3 regions of the Methylobacterium sp. ap11 genome follow, and region 2 is predicted to be linked to each of the others. Evidence: predicted binding sites of a transcription regulator. Region 2 holds the regulator's gene; each other region holds the start of a gene.
What was found. Region 2 encodes LexA, which represses DNA repair genes until DNA is damaged. Its sites were predicted from a motif close to TGTTCNNNNTGTGTTCNG; they were not measured.
Positions count from the first base shown of each region.

Region 1: parE (DNA topoisomerase IV subunit B) is a predicted target of LexA. The motif match lies at 2,477-2,494, and genes of this name have one in related genera.
Region 3: BMX97_RS04515 (ATP-dependent helicase) is a predicted target of LexA. The motif match lies at 2,029-2,046, and genes of this name have one in related genera.

Region 1 is NZ_FOEB01000001.1:272,620-277,947, forward strand. It holds gene treZ (malto-oligosyltrehalose trehalohydrolase) at 1-1,640, opposite strand, end outside; gene BMX97_RS01110 (hypothetical protein) at 2,048-2,251, opposite strand; gene parE (DNA topoisomerase IV subunit B) at 2,556-4,628, shown strand; gene hutG (N-formylglutamate deformylase) at 4,743-5,328, opposite strand, start outside.
Region 2 is NZ_FOEB01000002.1:121,897-127,224, forward strand. It holds gene glyS (glycine--tRNA ligase subunit beta) at 1-412, shown strand, start outside; gene BMX97_RS03065 (hypothetical protein) at 596-802, shown strand; gene lexA (transcriptional repressor LexA) at 1,620-2,360, shown strand; gene BMX97_RS03075 (DUF4357 domain-containing protein) at 2,536-2,919, shown strand; gene BMX97_RS03080 (DUF429 domain-containing protein) at 2,916-3,776, shown strand; gene BMX97_RS03090 (DUF7986 domain-containing protein) at 4,098-4,838, shown strand; gene BMX97_RS03095 (MmgE/PrpD family protein) at 4,974-5,328, shown strand, end outside.
Region 3 is NZ_FOEB01000002.1:437,692-443,019, reverse strand. It holds gene BMX97_RS04515 (ATP-dependent helicase) at 1-2,017, opposite strand, end outside; gene BMX97_RS04510 (hypothetical protein) at 2,198-2,446, shown strand; gene BMX97_RS04505 (thioesterase family protein) at 2,465-3,028, opposite strand; gene BMX97_RS04500 (FAD-binding oxidoreductase) at 3,272-4,690, shown strand; gene BMX97_RS04495 (L,D-transpeptidase) at 4,779-5,328, opposite strand, start outside.

The DNA.
Region 1 (5,328 bases), on a different contig from region 2:
TCGACGACGTCGGGCCGCGGCAGGACGTAGCGCCCGCCCTGCCAGGCGGTCTTCGTCAGCGGCACGATCTCGCGCTGGCGCAGGGCCAGGAGCGCGGTCGTGTCGGCCAGAACCTCGCGGTGGGGCGAGCGGTCGCGCTCCGCCCAGTCGAGGGTCGAGCGCCGGAACGTCTCCTCCGCCGTGGGGTCGGGGATCGTCTTCGCCTTCTCCTCGTCGGCGAAGGCCGCGAAGCTCTTGAACTCGCGACGCCGGCCGTCGCGCACCGCCTTGTTCAACTCCTCGTCGGGGGCGAAATCGACGAAGAACAGGAACGGCGTCGAGGCCGACCATTCCTCGCCCATCCACAGCATCGGGATCTGCGGGCTGAGCAGCAGGCCGGCCCGGGCCAGCGCCAGCCTGTCGGGCTCGGCGAGATGGCTCAGGCGCTCGCCGAGCGCCCGGTTGCCGACCTGGTCGTGGTTCTGCAGGAAGGTGACGAACGCGGATGGCGGCAGGTGGCCGGAGGGCTCGCCGCGGGGGTGGCCGTCGAGGGTCTTGAACGGCTCGCCCTGGTAGGCGAAGCCCTCCGCCAGGCTGCGGGCGAGGTGGGCGGCCGGCTTGTCGGAGAAGCTCTCGTAGTAGCCGGCCTCCTCGCCGGTGAGCAGGATGTGCCAGCCGTGATGGGTGTCGTCGGCCCATTGCGCGCTGTGGAAGCGCGGCCGGCCGGCGGCCCCGCGTTCGAGCCAGGAGGCCTGGTTGGCCTCGTTCTCCAGCATCAGGTGGATCGGCCGGTCGGGGAACGCGGCCCGGATGCGCTCGGCGAGCTCACCGAGGAAGTGTTTCTCCGAATCGTCCTGGATCGCGTGGACGGCGTCGAAGCGCAGGCCGTCGACGTGGAACTCCTCCAGCCAGTACAGCGAGTTGTGGACGAAGTAGTCCCGAACCACCTGGCCGCTGGTCTTGCCGTCGAAGTTGATGCCCGCCCCCCAGGGCGTCTGGTGGCGCTCGGTGAAGAAGGTCTTGGCGTAGGCGTTGAGGTAGTTCCCGGCCGGACCGAAGTGGTTGTAGACCACGTCGAGGAAGACCATCAGGCCGAGGCCGTGCGCGCGGTCGACCAGGCGGCGCAGGTCGTCGGGCGTGCCGTATGCGGAATCCGGCGCGTAGGGCAGCACGCCGTCGTAGCCCCAGTTGCGGCTGCCCTTGAAGTCGGCGAGCGGCAGGAGCTCGATCGCGGTCACGCCGAGGTCGCGCAGGGCCTCGAGCCTGTCGGCGAGGGCCGCGTAGGTGCCCTGCGGCGTCGCGGTGCCGACATGGACCTCGTAGATCACCGTCTCCTCGAACGGACGGCTCTTCCAGGCGCCGTCGGTCCACGGGAAGGCGGCGGGGTCGATCACCTCGGACAGCCCCGAGACGTCCTCGGGCTGGAAGCGCGAGGCGGGGTCGGGCACGACGAGGTCGCCGTCGATCCGGTAGCCGTAGCGGGCCCCGGCGCGCACGCCCGGCACCGTCAGACGGCGCCAGCCCTCGCCCGCATCCGGCAGCGGATGCTCGCTCCCGTCGAGCACCAGGGCGACCTCCGTCGCGGTCGGCGCCCATAGGGCGAAACGCACACCCTCCGGTCCGATCTCCGCACCGAATGGCATGCTGTGGGCGCGCCGCATCGGGCCACCATCCTTCGAAAACGTGAGGGCAAAGAGCGAGGGCGAGCGGCGTGGGGTGCCGCCTCGCTCTGGGAAATTCAGCCGGCCTGCCCAGGTTCCGCACTGCGAAAGGCCAGGGCTGGAATGGCCGGGCTCGAATGGGTCGAGCCTGCCGCGGGAGCTAAGGCGGGCGATCCTCCCGGCAATGGCCGGCCGCCACGGACCCGAGGACTTTCGTCGAATCGCCGTGTGGGCGAGCCGAAGCGCGCCGGATCCGGTCGGGAGCGGCGTCCGGATCCCCGGAGATGGGAACGAGCGGCCCGACCCGCGGAGCGGGAAAACACGAAGACCCGCGGAACGGGCAAGCGTGAAGACCCGCGGCGTGGGCGAGCGCGAAGAGACGTGCGGGCGGCGGGCGCGCGCCGGCCTCAGAACGCCCAGGCCAGGGTCGCGGCGAGCGCGACCGCGAGGGCTGCCCCGGTCGCCGTCATCGCCATCCGGCCGAGGCCGACGGTCGCGGCGGCGACACCCTCCTCGGCGAAGCCGAAGGCCTGGCCGGCGGCCTGCTCGGCCCGGGCGAGGGTGAGGTGGCGGGTCCGGCTGTGGCGAACCTGGCGTCTGGCGGCTCTCATCGTCGGGTCGCTCCTGCGGCGCGGCCTGTCCGGCCGGCGATCGCGCGGCCGATTCGGCAACGGGCGGTCATGGCCGAGGTTCCGGCCGAGCCCGTGCGCGTCACCGGACCTTAAGGGAATTTGTTTACGTCTCGGTGACTCTGGTACGGGTTCTGCGGCGCGGCGGTCCCGGACCGGCCGCCCCACGCGACCATGCCACGCCCGAAGCCACCGGAAGCCCCTTTTTGTTCCGCGTTTGTTCCGGTATAGGGAGAGGATGACCTCGAATGCTGCCAGAGCCCTTCCCCCACCGCGAGGCCGTCGCGTGAGCGAGGCCGCGCGAGACCTGTTCGGCGCGGGCGGCAAGCCTCCCGAAGGAAAGCCGCCTGCGGATCCGCTGAAGGCGGACGCGCTCAAGCGCACGAAGCCGGTCGCCGTGCCCCCGCCCGCGGACGCCGCGGAGGCCGGCTACGACGCCTCGGCGATCGAGGTGCTGGAGGGGCTGGAGCCGGTGCGGCGCCGGCCCGGCATGTATATCGGCGGCACCGACGAGAAGGCCCTGCACCACCTCTTCGCCGAGGTGATCGACAACTCGATGGACGAGGCGGTGGCGGGGCATGCCAGCTTCATCGAGGTGGAGCTGCAGGAGGACGGCTGCCTCGTCGTGACCGACAACGGCCGCGGCATCCCGGTCGACCCGCACCCGAAATTCCCCGGCAAGTCGGCGCTCGAGGTCATCATGACCACGCTGCATGCCGGCGGCAAGTTCGACTCGAAGGTCTACGAGACCTCGGGCGGCCTGCACGGCGTCGGCATCTCGGTGGTGAACGCCCTCTCGGACGTGCTCGAGGTCGAGGTCGCCCGCAACCAGACGCTCTACCGCCAGACCTTCTCGCGCGGCCACGCGCAGGGGCCGATCGAGACGATCGGCCGGGTGCAGAACCGGCGCGGCACGAAGGTGCGCTTCCATCCCGACGCCGAGATCTTCGGCGAGCACAGGTTCGATCCGCGCCGCCTGTTCAAGATGGCGCGCTCGAAGGCCTACCTGTTCGGCGGGGTCGAGATCCGCTGGCGCTGCGCGCCCAGCCTGCTGGACGGCGTCGAGACCGTGCCGGCCGAGGCCGTGCACCGCTTCCCGGCCGGCCTGAAGGACTATCTCGCCCGCGAGATCGACGGCAAGGACCTGGTCGCCGACGGCGTCTTCGCCGGCAAGGTGACGAAGCCCGGCAGCCACGGCTCGCTCGAATGGGCGATGGTCTGGCTGTCGAACGACGACGGCTTCTCCTCGTCCTACTGCAACACCATCCCGACGCCGGAGGGCGGCACCCACGAGAGCGGGATGCGGGTGGCGCTGCTGCGGGGCCTGCGCGACCATGCCGAGCGGGTCGGCCAGGTCAAGCGGATGGCCTCGGTCACCGCCGACGACGTGATGGCGACCTGCGCGGCGATGCTGTCGGTCTTCATCCGCGAGCCCGAGTTCCAGGGCCAGACCAAGGACAAGCTCGCGACGCTGGAGGCCTCCCGCATCGTCGAGGCGGCGATCCGCGACGCCTTCGACCACTGGCTCGCCGCCTCCCCGGCCCAGGCCAACAAGCTCCTCGACTGGGTGATCGACCGGGCCGAGGAGCGCCTGCGCCGGCGCCAGGAGAAGGAGGTCGCCCGCAAGACCGCGACCCGCAAGCTGCGCCTGCCGGGCAAGCTCGCCGATTGCTCGAAGGCCGGGGCCGCCGGCTCCGAGATCTTCATCGTCGAGGGCGATTCGGCCGGCGGCTCGGCCAAGCAGGCGCGCGACCGCGCCACCCAGGCGATCCTGCCCCTGCGCGGCAAGATCCTCAACGTCGCCTCGGCGAGCCGGGACAAGCTCGGGGCCAACCAGCTCCTGTCCGACCTGACCCAGGCGCTGGGCTGCGGCCTCGGCAACCAGTACCGGCACGACGACCTTCGCTACGAGAAGGTCATCATCATGACCGACGCCGACGTCGACGGCGCCCACATCGCCTCGCTGCTCATCACCTTCTTCTACCGGCAGATGCCCAAGCTGATCGAGGGCGGGCACCTCTACCTCGCGGTCCCGCCCCTCTACCGGCTGACGCAGGGCGCGAAGAGCGCCTACGCCCGCGACGACCGCCACAAGGAGCAGCTGCTCAAGACCACCTTCAAGTCTGGCAAGGTCGAGATCGGGCGCTTCAAGGGCCTCGGCGAGATGATGCCCGGGCAGCTCAAGGAGACCACGATGGACCCCAAGAAGCGCACGCTCCTGCGGGTCGAGGTGGTGGAGGAGGCCCGCGAGGCCACCGGCGACACGGTCGAGCGGCTGATGGGCAACAAGCCCGAGGCCCGCTTCGCCTTCATCTCCGAGCGCGCGGTCTTCGCCGACGAGATCGAGCTCGACATCTGACACCCGGAGCGCCCGCGGGCCTGCCCGGCGTCGTCCGGCGCTCGCAGGCCCCGGCGAACCCGCGACCTGTCGGGGGCTTGCGCCCCCGTCTCCCTCGGCCTTACGCCGCGCCCGTTACGGCGCGCCGTCCCTCAGGCCGCCGGCCATCGCTTCGAGGCGGCCCAGGACGGCGGCGAGCACCGGCCGCAGCCGCGCGGCCTTGTCCGCGTCCAGGGCGAAGGGCGGCGCTTCCGTCGCCAGGTGCGAGACCTGCGCGAGCTCCATCTGGATCGCGTGGATCCCGGCCTCGGGGCGGGCGTAGTGGCGGGTCGTCCAGCCGCCGCGGAAACGGCCGTTGACGACGCTCGTGTAGCCGGCGGCGGCCGCGCAGGTCTCGGCCGCCGCGCGCTCGATCGCCGGGTCGCAGGTCCGCCCGCCATCGGTGCCGATGTTGAAATCCGGCAGCGTGCCGGGGAACAGGAACGGGATCCGCGAACGGATCGAGTGGCAATCGTACAGGATCGCGACCCCGTGCAGCGCCCGCACGCGCGCGACCTCGGCGGCGAGCGCGGCGTGGTAGGGCGCGTGGAACCGCGCGATCCGGTCGGCGACGTCGTCCTCGCCCGGGCCCGCGCCGTCCCGCCAGATCGGGGCACCGTCGAAATCGGTGGCCGGAACCAAGCCGGTGGTGTTCTGCCCCGGATAGAGGCTGGTGCCGGAC
Region 2 (5,328 bases):
GCGCCGGGTCGAGGCGCTCGGCCGCTTCCTCGACACCGAGGACGGCAAGAACCTGCTCGCCGGCTCCCGTCGCGCCGCCAACATCCTGCGGATCGAGGAGAAGAAGGACGGTCGCGCTTACGATGCGGCGCCGGACCAGAGCCTCCTGCGCCTGCCCGAGGAATCGGCCCTGGCCGAGGCCCTGCGGATGGCCGGCGCCGAGGCGGGCAAGGCCGTGGCGGTGGAGGATTTCGAGGGGGCGATGCGGGCGCTCTCGACCCTGCGTGCGCCGGTCGACGCCTTCTTCGACAAGGTGACGGTGAACGCCGACGAGCCGGCCCTGCGCGCCAACCGCCTAGCGCTCCTCAACGCGCTCCGGGCGGCGACCCGGGAGGTCGCGGACTTCTCCCGCATCGGCGGCGAGGGCCGCTGAGCGCAACGCGCGACCGGGCTCTCCCGTAAGCCCGGCCGCGCGCGTCCGGCCGTCGATCCGGCGCCGTGAGCCAATCCGCGTCTCCCGCGTTTCCCCGGCGGGAGAGGGCGGCCGCCCCCCGGCTCCCGCGGTCCCCCCGGGGGCCGGCGGATCGACACGGTGCGGCGAGGGACTTTGACTGCGATGCACCAGAACGCCATCCGACCGCACCGGGACAAGCCGGGAGTCTCGGCCCGCGGCATCGTGCTCACCCTGCTCGGGGTCGTGATCGGCAGTGCCGGCTACTACGCCTCCTGGCGCTACCAGACCCCGCTTGGCACGATCGGCGGTATCGCCGGTCTGGCGCTCTGCGTGATCGGCACCAGCCACGGCCACGAGGGCGGGCACTAAGCTCGACTTTGGCCTTCAGGCTGCGTTGCAGGGAGGGCGGGCCCCGGGCGGCGGCAGGGGCGAAGCACGGTTTCGTTCTGTGCCGCTGGAGCCGGGATGTCGCCAAAACGCGCTCACGCCAGCGAGCGTATCCGGGAGGGCGGGTTGCGCCTTCGGGTACCGGGCGGCCTGCACCGCCTTGCGGCGTTCGCGAGCGGGCCGACGCGCTGCCGACAGGAGATTGCGGAGAGCAGGGCGAGCAGGCAGGGGTGGTGCGGGCGATCACCCGGCCCGACCACTGGCGCTGGGTCTCGACGCCGAGATGGGCGCGAGTCTCCCGGACGGTAACCTCGACGCTCCCGTACCCGTCACGGCTCTCTGGCGGTGGTGATCAATAACTGGCGAAGGAATTCCGGGATCGAGCGGAATGATCTGTGGTCCCGCCGGTCGGATCGGGGTGGTCGGGGCGTTGTCCGGTTGCGCTTTCGGTGGCCGGTCCGGGCGCCGGCCGCGCGTCGTCTGATCGCGAAAGGGTTCGTGGCGGAGCGCGAAGGCACGCTTTCCTCTTCGAACCGGACAATCGCCGCACGGCGTATGGTTTCGACGTCGTCGGTGCCGAGACGATCCGCGATGAACGCCCGCACGGCCGGGTTCTTGTCCAGCCGCGAGAGGCGATGCTGAGTCTGGACCCTGGAGCCGCGTCCGATGGCGCGTGGTACTCGGCTTCTTCCGCCCCAACATCCCGTTTTTTCAAAGCCGCTTGCGGAACACTTGCGGAACGCTTACCATGTTCGCGATTTGTTTCCGGAGCGCGGCAGCGCGGGGATGAGAGAGTCACATGCTCACGCGTAAGCAGTTGGACCTGCTCCGCTTCATTCAGCAGAGAATGCGCGAGACGGGTGTCCCCCCGTCCTTCGACGAGATGAAGGACGCCCTCGACCTGAAGTCGAAATCGGGCATCCACCGCCTGATCACCGCCCTGGAGGAGCGCGGCTTCCTGCGCCGTCTGCCGAACCGGGCCCGGGCGATCGAGGTGATCCGCATCCCCGATACGGTGACGGGGCCGGCGACGGCTCCCGCGGCCGGGGCCGAGGTGGTGCGGTTCAACCCGAGCGTCGTCGAGGGCGGGCGCGCCCACGAGCCGAAGCGGCAAGCCGGCATCCCCGCCATGGCGACGGCCTCGGATGAGAACGGCCACTCGGTCAGCGTACCGGTGATGGGCCGGATCGCCGCCGGTACGCCGATCTCGGCGATCCAGAGCCAGAGCCGCACGGTGGCGATGTCGCCGGACTTCCTGGCCAGCGGCGAGCACTACGCCCTGGAGGTGCGCGGCGACTCGATGATCGAGGCCGGCATCCTCGACGGCGACCTCGTGGTGATCCGCCGCCAGGAGACCGCCAATACCGGCGACATCATCGTGGCGCTGATCGACGACGAAGAGGCGACCTTGAAGCGCCTGCGGCGCCGAGGCTCGTCGATCGCGCTCGAGGCCGCCAACCCGGCCTACGAGACCCGGGTGCTCGGGCCGGATCGGGTGCGGATCCAGGGCCGGCTGGTGAGCCTGGTGCGGAAGTACTGAGTTCGCGCGGGGAGCGCCTTCGCCCGACCCCCCGCACGGGAGGGTGGCCTGCGAAGCAGGCCGGAAGAGGGGGAGCGACGCTTCCGGAAAAACATGTGGCACGCCGCCATGTTCTGCGGGCCTGATCCGGTCCGCAGCTCCGGCGGGCGTGCCCATGGCGCCAGTTCGGGCGCCCGTGCGGCAGAGCTTCTATGCGACCGCACGACCGCGCAGCGAAACCCACAAGGCCTATCTCGACATGATCGGCGGCGGCGACGTGCTCCGCGCCGGCTCGCTCGTCAGCCCGACCACGACCGACGGCTTGCCAGTGAACCTCGGCAAGTTGCGCGAGCAGTTCGCCGGCGAGAACGCCCTCGCGCCGCAGGGCGGCTGCCTGAGCTTGACCAAGGACATTTTCTTCACGAGTCCCTCGCCGGCCTCGGCGCTGGTCGAGGGCTGCAGCTCGACAGGGCCTGGTGACTCGATCAGGGTCACGGACCGGAAGCGGCTCGGTGACGGGTTTCGCGAACACGATGTGCTGGGTGAGGGGTCCATGCTCATGCGGAGTGCCGGCCCGTGAGCGTGGTCGGGACGACCAGCATTATCGGGTTCGATTCGGCCTGGACCGACAACCCTCGTGCGCCGGGTGCGATCTGCACGATTCGCATCGACCGGGCCGGCCGCCGCACCCTCGTGCCGCCGCGCCTCGCCTCGTTCGACGAGGCTCGCGCGGCGATCGAGGCGGAGAGCGCCATCAGCGACTTGCGCCTCGTCGCCCTCGACCAGCCGACCCTGGTTCCGAACGCGACCGGGATGCGCCCGGTCGATCGGGTCGCGGCCTCCCTGATCTCCTGGCTCGGCGGCGGCGTGCAGCCGGCGAACCGCGGGAAGGCCGGGATGTTCGACGACGCGGCCCCGCTCTGGCGCTTCAAGGAGCGGCTCGGCGCGACGGAGGATCCGGAGGCCTCGCGGGAGGCCATCCGCGGCCTCTACCTGATGGAGGTCTTTCCCGCCCTGGCGATGCCGTCCCTCGATCCCGCCTTCGACGGCCGCCTGCGCGGACCGCGCTACAACCCGGCCCGCCGCAAGACCTTCACGCTGGCGGGCTGGCAGGCGGTGATCGCGGCGGTGCGGCGGCAAGCGGTCGAGTCCAGGATCGCCGGGCTCGCGGACTGGGCCGACGACCTGGCGCGGATCGCAACCCCGCGCAAGGCCGACCAGGACCGGCTCGACGCGGTGCTCTGCGCCCTCATCGGGCTGCACTGGCTCGTCCAGCCACGTCACAGCTCGATCATGATCGGCGACCGCATCGCGGGCTACATGGTGGCGCCGGCAAGCCCGTCGGTGCGAACGCGGCTCGAGACTGCCGCCAAGGCTTGCGCCGTTCCGGTCGACCCCGAGCGCCGCGTCACGGCCTCGGCCAGCGGCGGGCCTTGAAGGTGGTCTCGTCGCCGTTCCGCAAGGCGATCTCGCCGTGGATCGTGTCGGCACCGTCGCACTCGGCCCAGCCGTCGCCGAACACCTCGTCGCCCTCGTCCGAGCCCTGGAAGCGGAAGTCGACATCGGTTCGGCTGCAGGCGCCGTCGAGGCTTGCGGCGACGGCGCCGAAGCGGAACCTGTCCGCTCCGTTCGGCCCGGAGGCGATGAAGGCCGGCTCGACGAGGTCGAGATAGTCGTTGTCCCGGGCGCCGGCCTAGGTGATGCCCGCTCCCGAATATTCTCCATGCGACCTATCTCCTGGCGGGCGGGAGAACGATCATGACCGGCGAGAAGGCGACAGCCCGGGGCACCATCCTTGCCCAGTATCGGCCGATCCGGTGCGCGATCCAGGCCGTCCTCGCGCAGGCCGTGGATGCCTGCAGGAAGCCCGACCTCAACCGGGCCGCCAAGCATCTCGGCCTCCTCGACGAGGCGCACCTCGCGGACGACACGGTCCTCAATATGCTCTGCGACGTGGCGCTGTTCGAGCCCAACCAGCGCGGCCGGCGCGTCTTCGACGGCTTCCTGCGCGATCGCCTCGCCGCTCTCGACCCGGGCGAGCAGGAGGTCGCCCGCCGAATGGAGGGCGCGTTCGTGTCGATCTTCCGGGTGGCCGGGCGGCACGCCCAGGCCGGTCTATGGCTCGAGGACCTGCTCGCCGCCGGACGCCGCCTCTGGCTCGTCGACGAGAGTCTCGAAGCCTCCGCCTCCGATGGGGAGGTGATCGGCATGCGGCTGTTCGAGGCCGGGTCGTTCCACGCCGGCTTCGGCATCATCGTCGAGCCGCAAGAGGATCTGGTCGCATTCTGCACGCAGGCCGCCGCCCGCGGCAACCGCCTGCCCATCCGCCACTCCCTGGCGGCCGCGCTCTATGCCGACGACATCCAGGCGCGGAGCCTGCCCAGCCTCGACGAGGTGGACATGCCCGAGGTCGTCGTCGAAGCCCTGATGCGACAGGCCGGCGTCCCGCAAGGCACGCCCGTGGCACGGCCTCGCCGGGGCCGCAGACGACCGAAGTGAGGGGCAACCGGAACGCGCCCGTGGCGCTCGCGATTCAACCGGACGAACCTCGGGCCTTGCCCGGGGTTCGTCCGCTCCCGCCACACGCCGCGTCGCGGGCACGGTCGGGATGACGACGAACCGGAGGAGGACGCCATGACCCGTATCGACCGCCGCACGCTCCTCGGCGCCGCGAGCCTGGCGCTCGCGGGCAGCACGGCGCAGGCCGCCTCCGACCCCGTCGCGCCGCCCGCCCGGTCGACCCCGCCGCACGACGTCACCCGCACGCTCGCCCGCTACGTGACGACGGCCCGCTTCGAGGACCTGCCCGAGGCGGTGCGGCGCGAGGGCACCCGCACCTTCCTCAACTGGGTCGGCGTCGCCATCGGCGGCTCGCACCACGAGACCCTCGACGTCGCGGTCTCGGCGCTCCAGCCCTTCTCCGGGCCGCCGCAGGCCGGGCTGTTCGGGCGCAGCGAACGCTTCGACATCATGAACGCCGCGTTCCTCA
Region 3 (5,328 bases), 320 kb from region 2:
GCGACGGCCCCTGCGAGAAGCTCGCCGGCGCGTCGCGCACCTCGACGCTCGCCTCGGGCAATTCGTCGATGAAGCGGCTCGGCACGGTCGAGGACCACAGGCCGTGGATGCGGCGGTTGACCGCGAACGAGATTTTGGCCCGCTTGCGCGCCCGGGTGAGGCCGACATGGGCGAGGCGGCGTTCCTCCTCCAGGCCCGCGCGCCCACTCTCGTCGAGGGCGCGCTGGTTGGGCATCAGCCCGTGCTCCCAGCCGGGCAGGAAGACGGTGTCGAACTCGAGCCCCTTCGCCGCGTGCAGCGTCATCAGGCTCACCCGGTCGCCGCCCTCGGCCTCGTTGACGTCCATCACCAGCGAGACGTGCTCGAGGAAGCCGGCGAGGTCCGGGAACTCCTCCATCGAGCGCACCAGCTCCTTCAGGTTCTCGAGCCGCCCGGCCGCGTCGGCGGTACGCTCCTTCTGCCACATCTCGGTGTAGCCGGATTCCTCCAGGATCGTCTGGGCCACCTCGGTGTGCGGCTGGTCCTCCAGGAGCTTGGCCCAGCGGGAGAAGCTCTGGCACAGGGCGCGCACCGTCGAGCGGGGCTTGGGCTTCAGCTCCTCGGTCTCGCTCATCATGCGGGCCGCCTGGAGCAGCGGCACGTTGGCGCGGCGGGCCAGGCCGTGCAGGGCCTGGAGGGTCGCGTCGCCCAGGCCGCGCTTGGGCGTGTTGAAGATCCGCTCGAAGGCGAGGTCGTCGGAGCCGTTGGCGACGATGCGCAGATAGGCGAGCGCGTCGCGGATCTCGGCCCGCTCGTAGAAGCGCGGGCCGCCGACGACGCGGTAGGGCAGCCCGAGCTGGACGAAGCGGTCCTCGATCTCGCGCATCTGGGCCGAGATCCGCACCAGCACGGCGATCTCCGACAGCTTGTGGCCCTTGGCCTGCAGGCTCTCGATCTCCTCGCAGACGAGGCGCGCCTCCTCTTCCGAATCCCAGGCGCCGGTGACCGTGACCTTCTCGCCTTCCGGGCTGTCGGTGCGCAGGGTCTTGCCCAGCCGCCCTTCGTTATGGGCGATCAGCACGGACGCCGCGGCCAGGATGTGGCCGGTCGAGCGGTAGTTGTTCTCCAGCCGCACCACCAGGGCACCCGGAAAATCGTGCTCGAAGCGCAGGATGTTGTCGACCTCGGCGCCGCGCCAGCCGTAGATCGACTGGTCGTCGTCGCCGACGCAGGCGACGTTGCGGTGCCCCTGCGCCAGGAGCCGCAGCCAGAGATACTGGGCGACGTTGGTGTCCTGGTACTCGTCGACCAGAATGTAGCGGAAGCGCTGCTGGTAGTTGGTGAGGATGTCCGGGTTCTCCCGCCACAGCTTCAGGCACAGCAGCAGCAGGTCGCCGAAATCGACCGCGTTGAGCGACTTCAGCCGCTCCTGGTAGGCGGCGTAGAGCGCCCCGCCCTTGCCGAAGCCGAAGGCCGAGGCCTCGCCCGCCGGCACCTGCTCGGGGGAAAGGCCGCGGTTCTTCCAGCCGTCGATCGTACCGGCGAGGCTGCGGGCCGGCCAGCGCTTCTCGTCGAGGTCGGCCGCCGCGATCACCTGCTTGAGGAGCCGGAGCTGATCGTCGGTACCGAGAATCGTGAAGTCGGAGCGCAGGCCGACGAGTTCGGCGTGGCGGCGCAGGATCTTGGTGCCGATGGCGTGGAAGGTGCCGAGCCACGGCATCCCCTCGCCGGCCGCGCCGATGAGCGCGCCGATGCGCTCCTTCATCTCCCGGGCGGCCTTGTTGGTGAAGGTCACCGACAGGATGTCGAAGGGCCGGGCGCGGCCGGTGGCGATCAGGTGGGCGATCCGCGTGGTCAGCACCCGGGTCTTGCCGGTGCCGGCGCCGGCCAGCACCAGGATCGGCCCGTCCGTCACCTCGACGGCGCGGCGCTGTTCCGGGTTCAGCCCGTCGAGGTAGGAGACGCCCTGGGGCACCACCGCGGCGCGGGCGCGGGCGGAGATCGAGGTGGAGCCGGTCCCGGCGATATCGCGAGTCATGCCGGCATCACTGGACCAAAACGCGAACGGCGTCGAGGGTGCGGGACGCATGGGAGCCGGATGCCGGCGGGTCTCCGCGGGACCCGGAACCTTGCGGGGAGGAACCTTGCGGGGAGGAACCTTGCAGCAGGCGCCGCGTCGTCCCCACCTGACAGGTCTCGTCCGCGGAAAAGGTCCCCGATGCGCGCCCACAGCCTCCTGATCCTCGCCGCCATGGCGGCGCCCCTCCCGGCCCTGGCCCAGAACCAGGCCCCGGTGAACCGCGCCCAGCAGCGGGTCGAGGGGATCAACCGCTCGATCGAGAGCAGCGGCGAGATCCGTGGCATCCAGCAGCAGAACCGCTTCGAGACCAACCAGCTCCAGGGCCAGATCCAGCGCCAGCAGAGCCTGCCTCCGGCGCCCCTGCCCCCGCTCGGCGTGCGGCGCTGAGCCGGCGGCCGTCCGGCGTCAGTGACGGACCCGGGCGCCGGCGGCCGCGAAGGCCATGGTGTCCGGACGGTGGTGGCCGCGGGCCGGGATGCCGATCACACGGCCGAGATCGTCGGGCCGCGGCAGCCGGGCATGCGAGCCGAGCATGACCGCGAGGTTGGCCTGGATGTCCTCCGGGAACGGCGCGACGCGCCGCGTCTCCGGATCGACGTGGAGGGAGAGATTCTCCGACGAGGCGGCGACCCAGCCCTCGGTCGCGTGGCGGATCTCGGAGTAGAAGTGCAGCCGCTTCTCGTCGAAGGCGATGAGCTGCAGCGTGACCCGGATCGGGTCGTCGAGCACCAGTTCGCGGCGATAGCGCACGTGTACTTCCGCCGCGAAGGTCGTGCCGCGTCCGCTCTCCATGTAGTCCGGCCCGAGGCCGACGACGCCGAACGCCTCGTCCACCGCCCGGTCGAACAGGACGTGGTAATACGCCATGTTGAGGTGGCCGTTGTAATCGATCCATCCCGGCTCGATCACCATCGTGGACGACACGAACGGCGCGAAGAAGAAGATCGAGGCGGGGCGGTCGTCTGCCATTGTGGGGCTCCCGATGGCGCACGCGGGATGACAAGGGCGCCCAGGCACGTACCACGCTCGGGCCCGGGATGCACCCCCGCCCGCCTTGCACCTTGGGTCAAGGAGCCACCCCCGCAGCGCACTTCTCCGTGACCGATCCGGCGGATATGCCGTGGGGATCCGGCCTGATAGGGTGGCCGGCACAAGGCCGGGACGCACTTTCCCCACGGCGCCCGCCAGTCCGTTTCGGGAGTCGACACCGCCATGAACGCCCTGAGCCCCACCCCGTCGCGCGAGCGCCCGAGCCCAGAGACCGTCGAGGCGGTGATCCGCGAGCTGATCGCGCAGTTCGGCGACCGCGTCGTCACCTCGCAGGCGGTGCGCGAGCAGCATGCCAGCACCCTGACCTGGGTCACCAACCAGCCGCCGGACGCGGTGGTCTACGCCCTGAGCACCGAGGACGTGCAGGCGATCGTGCGGGTCTGCGCGGCGCACAAGATGCCGGTCGTCGCCTTCGGCACCGGCACGTCGCTGGAGGGCCACGTCAACGCGCCGTACGGCGGCATCTCGATCGACATGAACGGGATGAACAAGGTCCTGGCGGTCCATGCCGAGGACCTCGACTGCGTGGTCCAGCCCGGCGTCACCCGCAAGGCGGTGAACGAGCACCTGCGCGACCAGGGCCTGTTCTTCCCGATCGACCCCGGCGCCGATGCCTCGCTGGGCGGGATGGCGGCGACGCGAGCGTCGGGCACCAACGCGGTGCGCTACGGCACGATGAAGGACAACGTCCTGTCGCTCACCGTCGTGATGCCGAACGGCGACGTCGTCCGCACCAGCCCGCGGGCGCGCAAGACCTCGGCCGGCTACGACCTGACCCGGCTGATGGTCGGCTCGGAGGGGACCTTCGGCATCATCACCGAGCTGACCCTCAAGCTCGCCGGCATCCCGGAGGCGATCTCCGCCGGCGTCTGCCCCTTCCCGAGCATCAAGGCGGCCTGCGACGCCGTCATCGTGACGATCCAGTCCGGCCTGCCGGTGGCCCGCATCGAGCTCCTCGACGAGGTCCAGGTCGCGGCCTGCAACGCCTACTCGAAGCTCACCCTGCCGGAGACCCCGCTCCTGCTGGTCGAGTTCCACGGCACCGACGCCAGCGTGCGCGAGCAGGCCGAGCGCTTCGGCGAGATCGCGGCCGAGTTCGGCGGCGGGCCCTACGAGTGGGCGACGAAGGCCGAGGAGCGCACCCGCCTCTGGCAGGCCCGTCACGACGTCTACTGGGCGGCGGTCGGCATGCGGCCGGGCGCCAAGGTCATCGCCACCGACGTCTGCGTGCCGATCTCGCGACTCGCCGAATGCGTCGACGAGACCAAGCGCGACATCCTCGAATGCGGCATCACGGCGCCGATCGCGGGCCATGTCGGCGACGGCAACTTCCACACCGCGCCGCTGGTGATGATGGACGACCCCGACGAGATCGCCCGGGTCTCCGGCTTCATCGAGCGCCTGGTCGCCCGCGCCGTCGCCATGGAGGGCACCTGCACCGGCGAGCACGGCATCGGCCAGAAGAAGATGCACTTCATGGAGCTCGAGCACGGGCCCGAGGCGCTGAACCTGATGCGGGTGCTGAAGCGGGCGATCGACCCGGATAACATCATGAATCCGGGGAAGGTCGTGGCGGTGTAGGCCTCGACGTCTTAACGCCTGGAGCGAAGCGGCTCTGTCGGCGTTTGCGCCGACAGAGCCGCTTCGCTCAACGAAAACCAGACGAACCCTACGGCAGCACCACCACCTTCGTGCCCACCTTCACGCGACCATACAGGTCGATCACGTCCCGGTTGGTCATGCGGATGCAGCCCGAGGACACCGCCGCGCCGATCGTCTCCGGCTCGTTCGAGCCGTGGATGCGGTAGAGCGAGGAGCCGAGATAGAGCGCCCGGGCCCCGAGCGGGTTGTCGTTGCCGCCGGCCATGTAGCGCGGCAGGTCGGGCCGGCGCTTGATCATCTGCTCGGGCGGGCGCCAGGCCGGCCATTCCTTCTTCATCGTCACGGTCTTGGTGCCGGACCAGGAAAAGCCCTCGCGGCCGACGCCGACGCCGTACTGGACCGCCTCCTGGTTCGGCAGGATGTAGTAGAGCCGGCGCTGGCTGGTCGAGATCACCACCGTGCCGGGCTTGTAGGGGCTGTTCCAGCCGATGGTCTGGCGCGGCACGCCCTGCTGGCGGAAGACCGTCAGGAAGTCGGCGATCGGCCCGCGGTCGAGCAGGCTGATGGCGTGGGCCGGTGCCGCCAGGCTCAGAAGCGTGGCCGCCGTCAGGAGCGGT